DNA from 3 places in the Vibrio tarriae genome. Region 2 is predicted to be linked to each of the others. Evidence: predicted binding sites of a transcription regulator. Region 2 holds the regulator's gene; each other region holds the start of a gene.

The links. Region 2 encodes MetJ, which represses methionine synthesis genes. Its sites were predicted from a motif close to TTAGACNTNTANANGTCTAA; they were not measured.
Region 1: the regulator MetJ is predicted to act here: its motif matches at 1,329-1,348, upstream of metA (homoserine O-acetyltransferase MetA).
Region 3: the regulator MetJ is predicted to act here: its motif matches at 1,137-1,156, upstream of metN (methionine ABC transporter ATP-binding protein MetN).

Annotation. Positions count from the first base shown of each region.
Region 1 covers NZ_CP022353.1:1,172,982-1,175,255, reverse strand. The annotation lists gene CEQ48_RS11035 (ABC transporter permease) at 1-860, shown strand, start outside; gene CEQ48_RS11030 (ATP-binding protein) at 864-1,238, opposite strand; gene metA (homoserine O-acetyltransferase MetA) at 1,379-2,274, shown strand, end outside.
Region 2 covers NZ_CP022353.1:35,573-37,846, forward strand. The annotation lists gene CEQ48_RS05625 (O-succinylhomoserine (thiol)-lyase) at 1-956, opposite strand, end outside; gene metJ (met regulon transcriptional regulator MetJ) at 1,224-1,541, shown strand; gene CEQ48_RS05635 (malic enzyme-like NAD(P)-binding protein) at 1,653-2,274, opposite strand, start outside.
Region 3 covers NZ_CP022353.1:1,900,541-1,902,814, forward strand. The annotation lists gene treR (trehalose operon repressor TreR) at 1-393, opposite strand, end outside; gene gmhB (D-glycero-beta-D-manno-heptose 1,7-bisphosphate 7-phosphatase) at 459-1,019, opposite strand; gene metN (methionine ABC transporter ATP-binding protein MetN) at 1,254-2,274, shown strand, end outside.

The sequences.
Region 1 (2,274 bases), 1.1 Mb from region 2:
TACTGGTTATCCCTGAGCATTTCTACAAAGACTTATTGCTAGGGAAAAGCCCAACGCTCGCTTATGCGGGCGATGCTTCTTATTTTCTGGTTTACGGGACGATTATTGAAGGTTTAGCCCAAGCGGGTGGCACACTCGCAGCACAAACCAAAGTCAGTCGCTTGGTGGTCGAAGGTGAACCAATGGCGTTTGCCGCGCAGCATTTCTCGCCAACCAGTGCCAACCTGAAACCCACTTTTAACCCACGCATGGGTTATGTCGATTACGTCGTACCCGCCGTTTTTGTATTGATCCTGCAGCAAACGCTGATCATGGCGGCTGGATTGATGGTTGGAACACAAAAGCAAGGTCACGGCTATTGGAGCCGAGTCACTCCTGCCAAACTGCTGTTAGTACGTAGTCTTGTACTGGTTACAGTCTACTACTTGCTGAGTCTTTATTATTTCGGTGCCAGTTTTGATTTGCACGGCGTGAATACTTTAGCAAAGCCAAGTGATCTCATCAGTTTGCTCCTGCCGTTTTTATTAGCCTGTAATTTTGTCGGTATTGCATTAGGGGCAGTGACTCCGAGACGCGAACTGGTCACTTTGGTGGTGTTAATTAGCTCGATGCCACTGATTTTTACCGCTGGATTTATTTGGCCAGTGGAAATGATCCCTGCACCTTTAGTCTGGCTTGCACAGTGCTTCCCAAGCACGCCGGCAATCCAAGGCTTTCTGGGCTTAAACCAAATGGCGGCCAGTTGGTCAACCATCGCACCAAAATGGACACTCCTTTGGGCACAGGCTTTGGTCTGGGGCGGTTTGGCGTTTTATCTTTTACGCCGAGATCTCCAGCGTACCGCTAAACACCCACAATAATGTCTACTCTTGCCACTGTTGACGCATGCGTTCGACAGTGGCTTCATCGACCCCATGCACGTTTTGATAACGTTCTCGACACACCAGAATCGTCAGCTTAGCTCGATATTGTCGGGCAAGTTTTCGGTATACCGCCATCTCCCAATGCCGAACAAAAGTATTCGATACCACCACGTCTTTGCCTTGTTGCAGCCAGTATTCCGTCTGTTGTTGGCACCATTCATGGGCTTGCGCCAAGTGTTCGGGGCGAAAATGGTACACACCTTGTTCATTGAGAAAGTACATGTCTGCTTCCAGATGCACAGCAGGTAAGGTCTTCGCCAAGGTCGATTTCCCCGAACCGGGCAGACCGCGAATCAGGGTTAAATGAGGTCGCATAGCAGTTTCACAGTAGTCAATTGAGCCGAGAAATACTAACTTAGATTAAGCTTGGCTGCATTTTGCTATCGACAATAATTTTCGGTTGAGTTATAAGTCTGGATGTTTAGACGTCCAAATCAATGCTTAGGGAGAAAGCTGTGCCGATTAGAATCCCCGACCAATTACCGGCGAGTGATGTGCTACGTAATGAAAACATCTTCGTTATGTCCGAATCGCGTGCTTCGACGCAGGAAATACGACCACTCAAGGTGCTATTGTTAAACTTAATGCCTAAAAAAATTGAGACGGAAACTCAGTTTTTGCGCCTACTCTCTAATTCCCCCTTACAGGTGGATATTGAGCTGCTGCGCATCGATGATCGCCCAAGTAAAAACACCCCTGAAGAGCATCTCAACACCTTCTATCGCCAATTTGAGCTGGTCAAAAACCGCAACTTTGATGGGTTAATCATCACGGGTGCGCCACTTGGGTTAGTGCAGTTTGAAGATGTTGCCTATTGGGAACATTTACAAAACATCATGACATGGGCCAAAGCACATGTGACTTCCACCCTGTACATCTGCTGGGCGGCGCAAGCTGGGCTGAAGCTGCTGTACAACTTACCAAAACGCACGCGTGAAGAGAAATTGTCTGGCGTGTATTACCACGACATCCATAAGCCGTTTCACCCTTTGCTGCGTGGGTTTGATGATCGCTTTTTAGCACCACACTCCCGCTATGCCGACTTTGAAGCTGACTTTTTGGCTGAACATACCGATCTCGATATTCTGGCGACCTCGGATGTGGCCGGTGTGTACCTCGCGGCAACCAAAGACAAGCGTAATGTCTTTGTGACCGGACACCCAGAATACGATGCCTTTACCCTACATAGCGAATATGTACGCGATTTAGGTGAAGGGCTCAGTCCTGCCATTCCCGTGAACTATTATCCAAACGACAACCCAGATAATAAGCCCTGCGCCAGTTGGCGTAGCCACGGGCACTTGCTGTTTGCCAACTGGCTTAACTATTGTGTTTATCAACAAACACCGTA
Region 2 (2,274 bases):
AACTTGCCCACAAACAATTTCAGCTGTTCAAAACTACCTGCAAACTCGAAACTGAGCATAGCGCCAAAGCCAGATTGCTGCTTTTTGGCAATCTCATGGCCTGGATGCTCGGGCAGGCTTGGATGATAAATTTTGCCAACCAAGGGCTGGGTTTGTAGATACGCCAAGATCTGCTGCGCACTCTCTTCATGCACGCGCATCCGCGCGCCTAAGGTACGAATGCCACGCAAGGTCATGTAGCTATCAAATGGGGTGCCGGTTGAGCCTAAACAGTTGCCCCACCAAGCCAGCTCTTCTGCATGTTGCTTGTTTTTACAGATCAACACGCCGCCAATCACATCTGAATGACCGTTAATGTATTTGGTGGTGGAGTGCAGCACAAAATCCGCGCCTAAGGTGAGCGGTTTTTGGAATACCGGAGTCAAAAAGGTGTTATCGACCGCCACCAACGTGCCTTGCGCTTTGGCTAACTGACAAAGATGAGCGATGTCCACCACACGCACTAAAGGATTGGAAGGGGTTTCAATCAGCAGCAGCTTGGGTTTGCGGGCTAAAGCTTGGGTGAGTGCGGCTGCGTTGGATTGATCGACAAACTGCACTTTGAAATCGCCTTTTTTAGCGCGGGTGTTGAGCAAGCGATAAGTACCGCCATAGCAGTCGTGCGGCGCGACAATCAGGTCATCAGGGCCTAACAAGGCGGTGACCCATAAGTTGATCGCAGAGGTTCCGCAGTTGGTCACTATGGCGCCTTCTCCACATTCAAGCTCATATAAGGTTTGTTCTAACAGGCCTCGGTTTGGGTTACCTGAGCGGGTGTAATCGTATTTAGGCACTTCGCCAAATGCGGGAAACCCATAGTTGGTCGAAAGATAAATGGGAGGTACAACCGCATGGTATTGAGTATCCGATTCAATCCCGGTACGAACCGCAATGGTGGCTGGCTTGCGTGTGGTCATGGAGTTTCCTTGCTGGCTATTCTGTCCTAGAGGGCTTCATCATATACCTTTCCTGCTTTAAGCTGCAGTGTCGGTTGTCGCATCGCAACTTTCCCTAACTGGGGGATGAGGTTTATCCGTTGCCCATAAATTACTCGACACTTTACTGATGTTAAATGAAGACGTCAACACTTCTAGACGTCTATATGTCTTTGCTTATGGCAGTAAATCCCGCTAAAATTAGAGCCTTTGAAATTTCGATTCGAACCACAATAACGAAGGTGCGCAATGGCAGACTGGAATGGCGAATACATCAGCCCCTATGCAGAGCATGGGAAAAAGAGCGAGTTGGTAAAAAAAATCACGGTATCCATTCCGCTGAAAGTTCTCAAAGTGCTAACGGATGAGAGAACACGCCGTCAAGTCAATAATTTACGTCATGCTACCAATAGTGAGTTACTGTGCGAAGCCTTCTTGCATGCTTATACCGGTCAGCCGCTGCCGACGGACGAAGACCTACGTAAAGATCGCCCTGATGATATTCCTGCCGAAGCCAAACGTTTGATGACCGAAATGGGGATTGAGTTCGAATCTTACGATGAGTAACGATTGGCGTGAGTGATACGGGTTCATTGAACAAATCCGGCTTATAAAAAAGCCCCTCATATAACTGAGGGGCTTTTTGTATCGACTTTTTTATTCATATAAACAAGCAGATTAAGCCTGCATGTAGTTTTCTGGCATTGAGATACGAGCAACGCCTGATTCTACTGCTGCTTCCGCGACTGCGCGTGCTACGCGTGGTAATAGGCGTGGGTCCATCGGTTTCGGAATGATGTAATCAATACCGAAACTGAGCTTATCCACTCCAGCAGCTGCCAGCACTTCTGCTGGTACAGGCTCTTTCGCCAGTTGGCGAATCGCCTCTACTGCAGCCAGTTTCATCTGATCATTGATTTCGCTGGCGCGTACATCGAGTGCTCCACGGAAAATGAACGGGAAACAGAGCACGTTGTTAACTTGGTTTGGATAGTCGCTGCGACCAGTCCCCATGATCATGTCGTTACGGACTTGATGAGCAATTTCTGGTTTGATTTCAGGATCTGGGTTGGAGCAAGCAAATACCACGGGCTTATCGGCCATCAGTTTCAGGGCATCCGCTGGCAGCAGGTTAGGACCTGAAACGCCCAAGAATAGATCCGCTCCCGCAATCACATCTTCCAGCGTACGCTTGTCGGTATTGTTCGCAAACAGAGCTTTGTATTCATTGAGGTCATCACGGCGCGTGTGGATCACACCTTTGCGATCCAGCATGTAGATCTTCTCACGCATTGCACCG
Region 3 (2,274 bases), 1.2 Mb from region 2:
ATCGATATCGGTAAAGCCAAACACGATCACGCCATCCACTTGTCGTTTGGCCAGCACTTTTAAATGGGCATTGGTTTTTTCACGGCTAAACTGGCTCTCCATGATCACCACATCGTAACCGTGAGCATAGAAGGCTTGCAGCATAGTGCTGACCGCTTTGTTTTCAGAAGGAGAATCCAGACGCGAGATAATAATACCCACGACTTTTTGGCTGCCACCACGCATGGTTTGTGCCGATTTGGATGGCACATACCCCGACTCCGCAATCACCTGCTCCACTTTAGCGCGGGTTTCAGGTTTCACTTTGGGATCATTGGTTAACACGCGCGAAACGGTGGATTTACCAACGCCCGAGAGTCTAGCAATGTCTAAAATCGTCAGTTTTCGATTCATGCGCTGTGTTTGGTAATCATCAATAAGAAAGATAAAGATCAGCAGATAAGGCCGCTGAAGCGACCTTATTTTTTCACTCGCAGTAGATAATGAGGCACATCGCGAATGCTATCGAGCACGACGCTCGCCAAGGCTTCGCCTTGCTCAGTAATAGGCTTACCGGTGCGCACCAAAATCTTAGTGCCCACACCCGCCGCTTCTGCTGCCATCATATCTTCCGCTTTGTCACCGACCATCACCGAATTAGTCATGTCAATATTGAGGAAATCACGCGCCGAAAGAAACATACCCGGCTTAGGTTTGCGGCAATCACACTCTTCTTTATATTGCCCAATTCCATGTTCAGCATGGTGTGGACAGTAATAGATACCGTCAAATTCAACGCCATTATCGGCAAAATTCCAGTCCATCCACTGGGTGAGAGAAATGAAACGCTCTTCACTGAATTTGCCGCGCGCAATGCCGGATTGGTTGGTGACCAACACCAACAAATAGCCCATACGCTGCAAAGCCGCAGTCGCTTCAAATACACCTTCAATAAATTGGAAATCGTGCTCATCATGCACGTAACCGTGATCGACGTTGATCACGCCATCACGGTCCAGAAATACGGCGGGTTTGGCCAAAATGCTATCTCTTTCAAGTCACTTTGCGCGAATTATTGCACGCTTTATTTTTTTCATCACTATCTATATTTTTTAGTCACTATCTAATTACTTTCTCGTCTAATCAGTTACAACCATTTAGACGTCTAGACGTAAAAATATCTATTGACTTAAACTCGGCAAGCCCATAGCATCGACTACCAATTGAGGAAGAGGCCAACAGATTATTCTGCCTCGAGCAGTACAGGGTTGCACATGATTGAGATTAAAAGCGTAAATAAGGTGTTCTATCAGGGGGATAAACAAATCCACGCCCTGAAAGACATCAATTTATTCATTCCACAGGGTACGATTTTTGGGGTGATTGGCTCATCCGGTGCCGGAAAAAGTACGCTGATCCGTTGTGTCAACATGCTAGAAAAACCGACCAGCGGCCAAGTGATTGTCGATGGTGTGGATCTCACCACGCTCAGTAATCCACAACTGTGCGCGGCTCGCCGTAACATAGGTATGATTTTCCAGCATTTTAATCTGCTTTCATCACGCACTGTGTTTGAAAACGTAGCTCTGCCACTTGAGTTAGCGGGCCAATCACAACAGCATATCGAAACGAAAGTGACTGAATTGCTGGCCCTGGTTGGTCTCTCTGAGAAAAGAGAGAGCTACCCAGCCAATCTGTCAGGCGGCCAGAAGCAACGTGTCGCGATTGCACGCGCTTTGGCAAGCGATCCCAAAGTATTGCTGTGTGATGAAGCCACCAGCGCGCTCGATCCAGCGACAACGCAGTCGATTCTGGAACTGCTCAAAGAGATTAACCGTAAGCTCAACCTGACCATTTTGCTGATTACCCATGAAATGGATGTGGTGAAAAGCATCTGTCACGAAGTGGCGATCATTGGTGGCGGAGAGCTGGTAGAGAAAGGCACAGTCGGCGATATTTTTGCTCATCCGAAAACCGAGTTGGCGCATCAATTTATCCGTTCAACGTTGGATTTGTCGATTCCAGAGGATTATCAAGTACGCTTACAGCCAACTCGCGTGGCGGGCAGCTACCCATTGGTGCGTTTGGAATTTACCGGAGCGACCGTGGATGCGCCGTTGATGACGCAAATTGCCCGCAAATACAATATTGATGTCAGCATTCTGAGCTCAGATCTGGATTACGCTGGTGGAGTGAAATTTGGCATGATGGTCGCTGAAATTTTTGGTAATGCCGATGATGATGAAGCCGCAATTAATTATCTGCGCGAAAACAACGTTAAAGTAGAGGTGCTGG